3 regions of the Labrys sp. E2SS-1L genome follow, and region 3 is predicted to be linked to each of the others. Evidence: predicted binding sites of a transcription regulator. Region 3 holds the regulator's gene; each other region holds the start of a gene.

Region 1 (4,133 bases), 620 kb from region 3:
CCGGGATCATCGACAGCGTGTAGGAGATATAGATGCGCTCGAACCCCTTGCGCCCGAACTGTTCGGGCGAGAAACGGGTGGCATCGGCCTGAGCCACGCTGACACGGGCCAGGCCATTGCGGTCCAGCGAGTGTCGAGCCGTTTCGAGCATCGCCGTCGAGATGTCGAAACCGTTGAGCGCCGTGGCGGGATAGCGCCGGGCCACGGCGATGAGGTTGCGGCCGGTGCCGCATCCGATTTCGAGAATGGTTTCACCCGCTGCCGGCTTGAGCGAGGCGATCAGGTGGTCCCGCCCGAGCAGGTAATATTTGCGCGTGAGATCATAGATGTAGCGCTGGTGGCGATAGATCCGGTTCATCGCCGCCGCGGCGTCGCCTGCCTGCATCTGGATGCTCAATGGAGGGCTCGCAGCTCGTAGAGATGGAAGCCGCCATAGATGGCGGAGCGGTCGCGCGCGGTCCAGGCCCGGCAGCGCTCGCGGTCGTAGGACCAGCGCGCCAAAAGGTCGGCGGGAATTCGGCCTGGCAGCAGGCTTTCCTCGGCGGCGGTGCGGAAGATCACGCGGGCGCCGGGGCGAGCCGTCCGGGTGATCTCGCTCCACAGCTTGGTGAGGATGACATCGGTCATCCAGTCCTGGGCATCGAGCAGCACATAGGCGTCGAGGCTGGCTGCCGGCTGGGCCTTGAGGTGGTCGATCAAATTGACGTGGCGGACATCGATGCGATCGGCCCGATCGCGCACGGCCTCGTAGGCCGTCTGCTCGAGATAGGGTGGCACCGGCCCGTCGCCATCGGGTTTGTAGCCGCGACCGAAGGCCTGCCAGGCGAAATAATTGTCCTTGAGGTCGAAATCGCAGGCGAGGCGTTCCAGCCGCTCGCGCAGCACGTCGGCAATGCCTTCCCCGTCTGCGGCCGCCCCGGCCAGGGCGTCATATTGCTCGGGCGGAATGCCCAGGCCATAGAGCGAGGCCCGCCGGCGGGTGAGCCATTTGATATGGGGGCGATCGAACAGGGGCGCGATGCGCTCGTCGAAGACCCGGCGCTGCTCGGCGAGATCACGGGCGGCCAGGAGGTCGGCCGGATCGATGCGATGCAGCCGCCCGATCAGGTGTCCCAAGCCGATGAAACGGCCGAGCAGGCCGTAACGATAGAGATTCTTGCCGAAATAGCCGATGCGGCGGCGGCCAAGCAGGTCGCGCCCGTCCCAATAGGCCCGTGTCTCGGCGTCGAGATGGGAGCGCAGGGCTGTCTCGTAGATCGAAACATTGCGGCGCTGGTGGGCACGTGCGAAGAAGTCGTAGAAGGCGGCATGATCGGGCAGGTGCCGGGCGGCCGCGATCTTCAGGCGGTTGAGGGCGATATGGTGGCGGTTGAGGTCGACCGCGGTGATCGCAGCCGGGCCAGCCTTGAGATAGCTCATCACATTGCAGCCGCCGGAGGCGATGGCAACCAGTCGGTCGTCGGATTTGAGAGCCAGCGCCTCCATGTCGATCTCGGGATCTTCCCAGATCTGGGCATAGACGAGGCCACTGAAAGCCAAGGTGAAGAGCCGGTCCTGCATGCCGCGCAGCGACAATAGCCGGTGATGTTCCACGGCCTGCTTCACATGGCCCTGGCTCTTGGCTGGCGCCTGTGTCCCGATGCTGTTCACATCCGTCATGCCCATCCGCTCCTTCGCCGAATCCGGGTTGTGCGATGGGATTCGCGGATAAGACCAAGCGATGACGGGGGGATGACAAGGGGCCGCCAAAGCGACGCGCAGGCGACAGGTCCTCAGGCCGTACCTGTTGCCTCCACACGTTCCTTGCCGAGTGCAGCCGCCATAAGCGTGCGAGTATAGGCTTCGCGCGGTGCATCGAAGATCTGGGCGGTGGGGCCCTCCTCGACGATGCGCCCTTCCTTCATCACGACGACATAGTCGGACAGCGCGCGTACCACCGACAGATCATGGCTGATGAACAGATAGGACAAGCTGTGGGAGGCCTGCAGCTCGCGCAGCAGCTCGACGATCTGTTTTTGCACCGAGCGGTCGAGCGCCGAGGTCGGCTCGTCGAGCACCACCACCTTGGGCTTTAGGATCATGGCGCGCGCAATGGCGATGCGCTGGCGCTGGCCGCCCGAGAATTCGTGCGGATAGCGGTTGCGGGCGGTGGGATCGAGGCCAACCTCGGTCAAGGCCTGGATGGCTCTGATGTCGCGATCGGCAGCCGACAGATTCGGCTCATGCACCCTCAGGCCCTCGGTGATGATGGATCCCACGGACATGCGGGGGGAAAGCGAACCGTAGGGATCCTGGAACACCAATTGCAGGGCGCGTCGCAGCGGACGCATCTCGAGCACGCTTGCCCGCGAGATGTCCCGACCGTCGAAGCGGATGTTGCCTTCGCCGGTATTCAGCCGCAGCAGGGCGCGGCCCAGGGTCGACTTGCCCGACCCCGATTCACCCACGATTCCGATGGTCTGCCCCTGCTGCAGGCGCACGGAAACATCGTCCACCGCCTTCAGATCCATCGCCTTGTGGCCGCCGAACAGGCTGCCGCTGAGATGATAGGTGACGCGGATGTTGCGGCCCTCGAGCAGCACGGGAGCATCGGGACGCGGCGGATCCTTGTGGCCCGACGGTTCGGCCGCCAGCAGCATCTTGGTGTAGTCATGCCGGGGATTGTCGAAGACCTCCTGCGTGGTGCCGGTCTCCACCACTTCGCCACGGCGCATGACATAGACGCGATCGGCAAAACGCCGGACGATGTTGAGATCGTGGCTGATGAAGACGATGGACATGCCCAGGCGCTGCCGGAGATCGGCGAGCAGGGACAGGATCTGCGCCTGCACCGTGACGTCGAGGGCGGTGGTCGGCTCGTCGGCGATCAACAGATCGGGATCGTTGGCGAGCGCCATGGCGATCATCACACGCTGGCGCTGGCCTCCCGACATCTCATGGGGATAGGCATCCACCCGCCGCTCGGGATGGGGAATGCCCACGAGCTTGAACAGCTCCACTGCCTTCTTGCGGGCTTGCTTATAGCTGCCGCCGCGATGATGGACGATCGGCTCGGCTACCTGGCGCCCGACCTTGTAAAGCGGGTCGAGCGAGGTCATCGGTTCCTGGAAGATCATGGTGATCTTGTCGCCGCGTACCTTGTTGAGCTCCTTCGCCGGCAGGCCGAGCAATTCCCTGCCGCGATATTTGGCCGATCCCCGGACCTGGCCGTTGCCGGCCAGCAGGCCCATCAATGCCATCATGGTCTGGCTCTTGCCCGAGCCGGATTCGCCCACAATGGCGACGGTCTCGCCTCTGCTGACCTTGAGGTCGATGCCCTTGACCGCCTTGACCGTACCGTCGGGGGTGCTGAAGTCGACCTCCAGGCCGCTGACGTCGAGGAGGATGTCTTTCGTAGCCTGATCCACAGGTGTCTGTTGCATCGGTCTTCCCTTAAGCAAAATGCGGCTAAGCCGAACCGTCCCCGCGTTTTAACGTATTGATATCGGTAGTATTTTGCGGTTCAAAGCGCCTCCGTCTGAAAGAAAAACGCTCTAGCGATCTTTGGGGTCGAAGGCGTCGCGCAGGCCGTCGCCGATGAAATTGAGGCAGAACAGGGTGGTGACCAGGAAGATGGCCGGACAGATCAGCAGGTAGGGGGCCGCCTCCATGGAATCGGCGCCTTCCTTGATCAGCGCTCCCCAACTGGTGAGCGGTGCCTGTACACCGAGCCCGAGGAAGGAAAGGAAGCTTTCGAGCAGGATGATGCGGGGAATGCGCACCGTCAGGAACACCAGCACCGGGCTCAGCGTGTTGGGAATGATGTGGCGGCGGATCACCGCCCCCTCGCTGAGCCCCAGGGCATGGGCTGCCGAGATGAAGTCGCGCCGTTTCAGGGACAGGGTCTGGCCCCGCACGATGCGGGCCATGTCGAGCCATTCGATGGCGCCGATGGCGACGAAGATCAGCCAGAAATCGCGCCCGAACGAAGCCACCAGCAGGATGACGAAGAACATGAACGGGAGCGAATAGAGGATCTCCACGAAGCGCATCATCAGATTGTCGGCACGCCCGCCAATATAGCCCGACACGGCGCCGTAGGTGACGCCGATGACCAAGCTGACCAGGCTGGCGAGCAGGCCGACGAGCAGCGA
Region 2 (4,133 bases), 1.5 Mb from region 3:
CGGCCATGAAGCGATCGAACTCTTCCTTGTCGCGGGCACGACGCAGATTGGTGACGAATTCGGCGAAGGCGCGGCCTTCTTCCTCGAGGCGCCGGCGTTCCTCTTCCAGGCGGCGCAGCGTCTCGCGGCGATAGTCGTCGAAAGCGGCATTGCCGGTGGCCGACCAGCCATGGCCGGCATAGCTGCGCTGATCACGCGAGAAGCCGGCGAATTCCGCCTTGGCCCGCTCGAAGCCTTCACGCACCTTTTCCCGGGGAAAGCGGTCGCCCCAGATGAAATAGGCCAGCGCCGCCAGGCCAAGCGGCCACCAGATCAGAAAGCCGGCGATGACCGCCACGACATGAAGCGGATGCCAGCGGCCACGCGTAGAACAAGAGGTCATTATCCTCTCCCATGTTGCAACCCAGCACCCGAGCAATTGGGGGTGGCTGGGGGCAGCTTCAAGGGTACAAGCCGAAGTTGTGTCCGATTTAATCTTGCCGCTCGCCGCAGCGGCAACACGCCGTCACATGAAGCGCACCGCAATTTCATCGGCGACGCTGGCCTGCCGTAAAGTTGCCGCGATCGAAAGTTTTGTGGGTGCGCGTGCTGGGTCGGGCGCAATCCTTGAGGTGTGGAATGAGTGGCGCTTGCACCGACGGCGTCGACACCGGCTTTATGACTTTGGGGGTGGCAAAGGTCGCTTTCCTCGGCGTGGTCCAGGGGATCACCGAGTTGATGCCGATCTCCTCCACGGCCCATATGCGATTGGTGCCGGCCCTGCTCGGCTGGCAGGACCCCGGCTCGGCCTTCTCCGCGGCTATGCAGCTTGCGGCCCTGTGCGCGGTGGTCTGCTATTTCTGGACGGATATCCGCTCGATCACCCTTGGGTCGCTGGCGGCCGTACGCACGGGGGATTGGATGTCCCCGAAATTTCGCCTGGCGGTCGGCGTGGTGCTGGGTACGGTGCCGATCGTGCTGGCCGGCCTGCTGCTCGCGCCAACGCTCAATCGTTGCCACAGTCCCCTGCGGGCCCTGCCTGTGATCGGCCTTGCCTGCCTTGTCATGGGCGGCCTGCTCGCTGCTGCCGAACTCCTGGCTCGCCATCGGCGCCGGGTCGAGGACATGCGATTGCGCGATGCCCTGATCGTCGGGCTCGCTCAGGTGGGCGCCCTGATCCCCGGCGTGTCGCGGTCCGGCTCGACCCTGACGGCGTCGCTGTTCTGCGGTTTCTCGCGCGAGGAGGCGGCACGCTTTTCCTTCCTTCTGGGCATTCCCGCGATTGCCCTGGCCGGCCTGCACGAAATCGCCACGCTTCTGCGTGCCCATCTCTCCGTTGAAGGCTGGCTGATCCTCCTGGTGGGCCTGGTGGTCGGGGCGATTTCCTCTTTTGCCGCCCTTTGGGGACTGATGCGCATCCTCGAGCGCTTTTCGACCTGGCCCTTCATCATCTACCGCATTGTGCTTGGTGCCATCGTGCTCTGGGTTGCCTATCACTAGAGCGAAAGGCCCTCATGAGTGAATGCCTGTTTGCTGGAAGTCTTTGTTTCGGCGTGTCTTTGCAAATCGAGCTGTTTTCGTCTCGGCTCAAGACGCCATCAGAGAAAAAGCGGGCGAATGGGCAGCGATCCCCCTCGGACATGTCGCCTGTCATAAAACCATGAACTGAATCGTGTTTGTGACAATCAGGATGCGTCGTCGATTTCGCTGATGTCTGCAGCAAAGCGCATCAAAGCAAGCGCCGCGTTCTCATGCTTCGTTTCGACGACAGGTTTTTTGGGCCAGGCGAGGATGGTGCCATGAACAGCGACAGCGAAGGCACGCGCTACCGAGCGCTCTTTATCTCGGATGTGCATCTGGGGACGCGTGGCTGCCAGGCCGGCATGCTGCTGGACTTCCTGCGCGCCTATGACGCCGAGACGATCTACCTCGTCGGCGACATCGTCGATGCCTGGCAGTTGAAAAGCGGCTGGTACTGGCCGCAGGCCCACAACGACGTGGTGCAGAAGCTGCTGCGCAAGGCCCGCAAGGGCGCGCGCATGGTCTATATTCCGGGCAATCACGACGAGTTCCTGCGCGATTTCCCCGGACATCACTTCGGGGGCATCGAGGTCATCGAGCAGACCGTGCATGTCGCAGCGGATGGCAAGCGCTACCTGGTAATGCATGGCGATGCCTTCGACGTGGTGGTGCGCCACGCCAAGTGGCTGGCCCTGCTCGGCGACTGGGCCTATGTCACGGCCCTGGGTGTGAATACCTGGCTGAACGCCATTCGCCGGCGCCTCGGCATGTCCTACTGGTCGCTGTCCGCCTGGGCCAAGCTCAAGGTGAAGAACGCCGTCAGCTTCATCGGCCATTTCGAGGAAACCCTGGCCAAGGAAGCCAAGCGTTTGAATTGCGACGGGGTCATCTGCGGCCACATCCACCACGCCACGCTGCGCGACCTCGATGGCGTCACCTACATCAATTCCGGCGACTGGGTCGAAAGCTGCACCGCGATCGTCGAGCATTTCGACGGCCGTTTCGAACTGGTGCGCTGGAGCGAACTGGTCCGGCAGGCCGACAAGCCTCCGGCCCTCCAGGACGAGACGCTGGTTCCTCAGCGCGCCGCCTGAGCCGGTCCCATGAAGATCCTGATCGCCACCGATGCCTGGCGCCCGCAGGTGAACGGCGTCGTCCGGTCCCTGGAGCAGACGGCTGCGGCTGCATCGCGACAGGGCGTCGAAATCGACTTCCTGGCGCCGGATCGCTTCTGGTCGGTGCCGATGCCATCCTATCCGGAAATCCGCCTTGCCATGCCGCCGCTCGGTGCTATCGAGCGGCATATCGAGGCCGAGAAGCCGGATTATGTCCATATCGCCACCGAAGGGCCGATCGGCCTGCTGACCCGCCGGGCCTGCTTGAAGAAGGGACGCCCTTTCACCACCAGCTATCACACGCGCTTTCCCGAATATCTCGCCGCGCGCGTTCCGGTACCGCTCGACTGGAGCTATCGCTGGATCCGGCGTTTCCACAATGCCGGGGCAGGGACGATGGTCTCTACGCCGGCCCTCGAGCGTGAACTGGCGGCCCGCGGCTTCAAGCGGCTGATGCGCTGGTCTCGCGGGGTCGATGCCGAACTGTACCAGCCAAGACCGGTGCGCATCTTCGACCTGCCGGGACCGATCTTCCTCTATGTCGGCCGGGTTGCGGTCGAGAAGAACATCGAGGCCTTCCTCGATCTCGACCTGCCCGGCTCGAAAGTGGTGGTTGGCGGTGGGCCGGCCCTGGAGATGCTGCGCTTGCGCTATCCGGCCGTCCATTTTGCCGGCATGCTGGAGGGAGAGGACCTGGCGAGGGCCTATGCCTCGGCGGATGTCTTCGTCTTCCCGAGCCTGACCGATACATTCGGCATCGTCCTGCTCGAAGCGATGGCCAGCGGCCTGCCGGTGGCAGCCTTTCCGGTGACGGGGCCGATCGACGTGATCAGCTCCGGCAGGACCGGCATCCTCGACAACGACCTTGCCGTCGCGGCGCGCGCCTGCCTCGACCTCAAACCCGCGGACGCCCGGGCGGAGGCCTTGAAATATTCCTGGGACGCCTGCGCCCACCAGTTCGTCGCCAATGTGGTGGATGCCTGCAGCCGGGCAAAGACCACGCCTGCGCCAGCCAGTGCGGTCAAGCAGGGCCGTGCCAGCCTGCCGGTTTGACTATCAAGGTTGGAGCCCGGCGCGCGGCCTATGACCAGGCGATGTCCGGACTCACATCCGCGACAGCAGCAGGCGGATACCGGCCAGGCCGAAGAACAATGCCAGCGTGGCTTCGATCCAGCGCCGCGCCTTCTGATAGAGGCGAACCATGGGGCGGGCGGAAAAGACCAGGGCGTAACCGCCGAAGGTCGTCAGTCCGATCATGGCGCAGCCGACGATGATGGCCAGGGCCGTATAGCCGGGAGCGTCCGATTTCAGGCCGAGCGACATGATGGCGATCCAGGCCAGGATCGACTTCGGATTGGTCAGATGCAGCATCAGGCCACGCCAGTAGAGCCGGCGGTAGTCGATCGGACCCCGTTCTTGCCTGGTTTCGTCCTGGCCGGCCTTGAAGGCCGAACGCGCCGATTTGACGGCCAGATAGAGGAGATAGAGCCCACCGCCGATCTTGATGGCGGTGATGGC
Region 3 (4,133 bases):
ACGAGGTCAGCCGCCATGTCGAGGCCCTCGCCTCGGAGCAGGGCGAGCGGCATGCCGTGCCCGATGAGCGCCTGCGCCTGATGTTCGCCTGCGCCCATCCCTCCCTCGATGCCACCGTGCGTGCGCCCCTGATCCTGCAGGTGATATTGGGGTTCGATGCCGGCGCGATCGCCAGCGCCTTCCTGGTCTCGCCCGTGGCGATGAGCCAGAGACTGGTGCGGGCCAAGGCCAAGATCAAGCAAGCCGGCATCCCCTTCCGCATCCCGGAGCCCGACGAGTTGCCCGGCCGTCTCGACGCGGTGCTGGAGGCCGTTTATGCCGTCTATGCCGAAGGCTGGGCCGATCCGGAAGGGGCTCATGCCCGCGAGCGCAATCTGTCGACGGAGGGTATCTGGCTCGGCCGGCTGCTCGCCTCGCTCCTGCCCGGCGAGCCGGAAGTGCTGGGACTGCTGGCCCTGATGCTGCACGCCGAAGCGCGGCGGGCGGCGCGCCGCGGCCAGGGCGGCGATTATATTCCGCTGGAGCAGCAGGACACCACGCTCTGGGATGCGGGACTGATCGAGGAGGCCGAGGCCTTGCTTGCCCGGGCCGGCCAGGTCCGCCAGATCGGCCGCTATCAGCTGGAAGCCGCGCTGCAATCGGCCCATGCGCATCGACGCATCTGCGCGACGACGGACTGGGCCGCGATCGTCACATTGTATGAAGCCCTGGTTCTGCTGACAGCTTCTCCAGTGGCCGCCATCAACCGGGCCGTGGCGCTCGCCCGCCTCATGGGGCCGCAGGCTGGTCTGGCTGCACTTGACGAGGTCGCCGGTGACGGACGCATCGTCGATTACCAGCCCTATTGGGCCGCGCGTGCGGACTTGCTGGTGCGGGCCGCCAGACCGGAGGAGGCCCGCAATGCCTATTTGCGGGCGATCGGCCTGGAGAGCGATCCGGCCATCCGCCGCTATCTGCAGGCACGCCTGGCGGATTTGGCGGCGTGACTGCGCGGCGAGGGAGGAGGGCGGATATCGTCGCCCACTCTTGCTCTCTACGTCGCGCAGCCCCTAACCCTCTCCCCGTAGGAGCGTGGTGAGGGCGCAACGCAGCCTTGGCGAAGCGGAGCGAGCGGGCAATGCCCACGAAACGCGCTCAGGATTGCTTGGCGAAGGTCTCGTCGAAGGAATAGCCGGCACCGCGCACGGTGCGGATCGGATCGATCTCGCGCGTGCGGTTCATCGCCTTGCGCAGGCGGCCGACATGCACGTCGACCGTGCGCTCGTCGATATAGACGTCGCGGCCCCAGACGCTGTCGAGCAACTGCTCGCGCGCGAAGACGCGTCCCGGTGCCTGCATCAGGAATTCGAGCAGGCGGAACTCGGTCGGGCCGAGGCGGATCTCGCGATTGCCGCGATGGACGCGCTTGGTCTCGCGGTCGAGGGAGATGTCGCCGGCCTTGAGCAGGGAGGCGACGTGATCGGGCTTGGCCCGGCGCAGCAGGGCACGCACGCGGGCCGAGAGCTCGGGCACGGAGAAGGGCTTGACGACATAGTCGTCGGCGCCGGTGGCCAGCCCCCGCACGCGTTCGGTTTCCTCGCCGCGCGCCGTGAGCATGATCACCGGCAGGCGCTCGGTTTCCGGGCGCATGCGAATGCGCCGGCACAATTCGATGCCGGACAGGCCCGGCAACATCCAGTCGAGCAGAACCAGGTCCGGCACGCTTTCGCGCAAGCGGATCTCGGCGTCGTCTCCGCGTGCGACACTATCCACCTCATAGCCTTCGGCTTCGAGATTGTAGCGCAGCAGCAGGGTCAGCGCTTCTTCGTCCTCGACGATCAGAACCTTGGGAGGCATGGCCTATCCCTTGTTATTTAGCCGGCACAGGAAGGTCGACGAGATCGGTGCTGTTGTCCGCCTTGGGCCGCTCTCCGGCCGGCGATTCACCGGTCACGAGATAGTGGACCGTCTCGGCGATGTTGGTGGCGTGGTCACCGATGCGCTCGATGTTCTTGGCGCAGAACAGCAGATGGGTGCAGAAGCCGATATTGCGCGGATCTTCCATCATGTAGGTCAGCAATTCGCGGAACAGCGAGGTATACATCGCATCGATCTCGCCGTCCGAGCGCCAGACCGAGAGGGCTTCCTCGACATTGCGTTGGGCGAAGGCGTCGAGCACCTGCTTGAGCTGCTCGAGTACCAGGTCGGCCATGTGGTCGAAACCGCCGAAGAGCTGGGCCGGCTGGGCGTGACTGTGGATGGCCACCACGCGCTTGGCGACATTCTTGCCGAGGTCGCCGATCCGCTCGAGGTCATTGGCCACCCGCAGGGCCGAGACGATCTCGCGCAGGTCGAGAGCCAGCGGCTGGCGCTTGGCGATGATCAGGATGGCCCTGTCCTCGACCTGGCGCTGCAACTTGTCGATCGCGGCGTCGAGATCGATCACCGCCTTGGCGCGCTGGGTGTCGCGCTTGAGCAGGGCTTCGACGCTGTCGGCTACGCTCTTCTCGGCATAGCCACCCATTTCGGCGATCATGTTGCGCAGCTCGCGCAGTTCCTGGTCGAAGGATGTAACGATATGGTCGGACATGCCGCCTCCAAATGAATTCGACGCTGGCCGAGGGATCAGCCGAAGCGGCCGGTGATGTAATCCTGCGTACGGCTGTCGTTCGGGGTGGTGAACATCTTGTTGGTCTGGCCGACTTCGATGAGGTCGCCCAGATAGAAGAAGGCCGTCACATCCGCGCAGCGCGCCGCTTGCTGCATATTGTGCGTGACGATCACGATGGTGAAGTCTCGCTTCAATTCGTCGATCAATTCCTCGATCTTGGCGGTCGAGATCGGATCGAGCGCGGAGGTCGGCTCGTCCAGCAGGACGACTTCGGGCTTCACCGCGATGGTACGGGCGATGCACAGGCGCTGCTGCTGGCCGCCGGACATGCCTAGGGCTGAAGCGTGCAGGCGGTCCTTGACCTCGTTCCACAAGGCGGCCTTGGTCAGGCACCATTCGACACGCTGGTCCATCTCCGCCTTGGAGATGGATTCATGCAGCCGCACGCCGAAGGCGATGTTGTCGTAGATCGACATCGGGAAGGGCGTGGGCTTCTGGAACACCATGCCGATGCGGGCGCGCAGCACCGCCGGGTCGATCTCCTTGCCGATGACGTTCTGGCCGTCGAGCAGCACGCGGCCCTTGGCGGTCTGCCCCGGATAGAGGTCGTACATGCGGTTGAGCACGCGCAGCAGAGTCGACTTGCCGCAGCCGGAGGGACCGATCATGGCGGTGACCTGCCGGTCGATCATGTCGAGATTGATGGCCTTGAGCGCATGCTTCTCGCCATAATAGAAGTCGAGATTCTCGACCTTGAGCTTCACGGCGGCGGCTGGATCGGCGAGGGGGCGTTCGGCAACCGCGATGGAGGCTTGGGGGGTAGCGGACATGGGAGCACTCATTTCTTGGGAGCGAGCACGAAGCGGGTCAGGATATTGAGCGCCAACACGCCGGCGGTGATGAGGAGGGCGCCGCTCCAGGCCACCGAGACGGCCTTGGGATCGGGATAGGGCGCGAGCTGGTAGATGGCAGCCGGCAAGCTGGCAAAGGCATTGCCGAGATTGAGCGACCAGTTGGAATTGCCAAAGGCCGTGAGCAGCAGCGGTGCGGTCTCGCCGGCGGCGCGGGCCAGGGCCAGCAGGATGCCGGTAACGATACCGGTGCGAGCCGAGCGCCAGGTCACGAAGGTGATGACCTTCCACATCGGCGATCCCAGGGCAAAGGCGGCTTCACGCAGGCTGATCGGCACCAGCGCCAGCATGTCCTCGGTGGTGCGCACGACCACCGGCAGGATGATGATGGCCAGCGCCACCACACCGGCCCAGCCGGAGAACCCGCCTGTCGCCACCACGATCATCTGGTAGACGAACAGGCCGATCAGGATGGACGGCGCCGAGAGCAGGATGTCGTTGATGAAGCGCACCGCATCGGCGAATTTGCTGCCGCGGCCGGCCTCGGCCAGGAAGGTGCCGGCCATGATGCCGATCGGCGCACCGATCAGGAGGGCGAGCAGTACCATGACGAGAGAGCCGACGATGGCATTGCGCAGGCCGCCATCGGCCATGTCCTTGGTGAAGAGGTCCATGGTCAGCGAGGGCAGACC

The links. The regulator PhoB, encoded in region 3, activates phosphate uptake and scavenging genes when phosphate is short. The targets are predictions, from matches to a motif close to TGTCATNNANCTGTCAT.
Region 1: the regulator PhoB is predicted to act here: its motif matches at 1,721-1,737, upstream of ACIGJE_RS11065 (BtaA family protein).
Region 2: the regulator PhoB is predicted to act here: its motif matches at 1,628-1,644, upstream of ACIGJE_RS15280 (UDP-2,3-diacylglucosamine diphosphatase).

The regions. Positions count from the first base shown of each region.
Region 1 covers NZ_CP172712.1:2,386,889-2,391,021, forward strand. Annotated here, with positions in the region: gene ACIGJE_RS11060 (class I SAM-dependent methyltransferase) at 1-397, opposite strand, end outside; gene ACIGJE_RS11065 (BtaA family protein) at 394-1,665, opposite strand; gene ACIGJE_RS11070 (ABC transporter ATP-binding protein) at 1,773-3,422, opposite strand; gene ACIGJE_RS11075 (ABC transporter permease) at 3,534-4,133, opposite strand, start outside.
Region 2 covers NZ_CP172712.1:3,304,206-3,308,338, forward strand. Annotated here, with positions in the region: gene ACIGJE_RS15270 (DUF2852 domain-containing protein) at 1-382, opposite strand, end outside; gene ACIGJE_RS15275 (undecaprenyl-diphosphate phosphatase) at 619-1,479, shown strand; gene ACIGJE_RS15280 (UDP-2,3-diacylglucosamine diphosphatase) at 1,779-2,594, shown strand; gene ACIGJE_RS15285 (glycosyltransferase family 4 protein) at 2,604-3,668, shown strand; gene ACIGJE_RS15290 (LysE family translocator) at 3,720-4,133, opposite strand, start outside.
Region 3 covers NZ_CP172712.1:1,767,580-1,771,712, forward strand. Annotated here, with positions in the region: gene ACIGJE_RS08105 (RNA polymerase sigma factor) at 1-986, shown strand, start outside; gene phoB (phosphate regulon transcriptional regulator PhoB) at 1,135-1,836, opposite strand; gene phoU (phosphate signaling complex protein PhoU) at 1,850-2,569, opposite strand; gene pstB (phosphate ABC transporter ATP-binding protein PstB) at 2,605-3,432, opposite strand; gene pstA (phosphate ABC transporter permease PstA) at 3,429-4,133, opposite strand, start outside.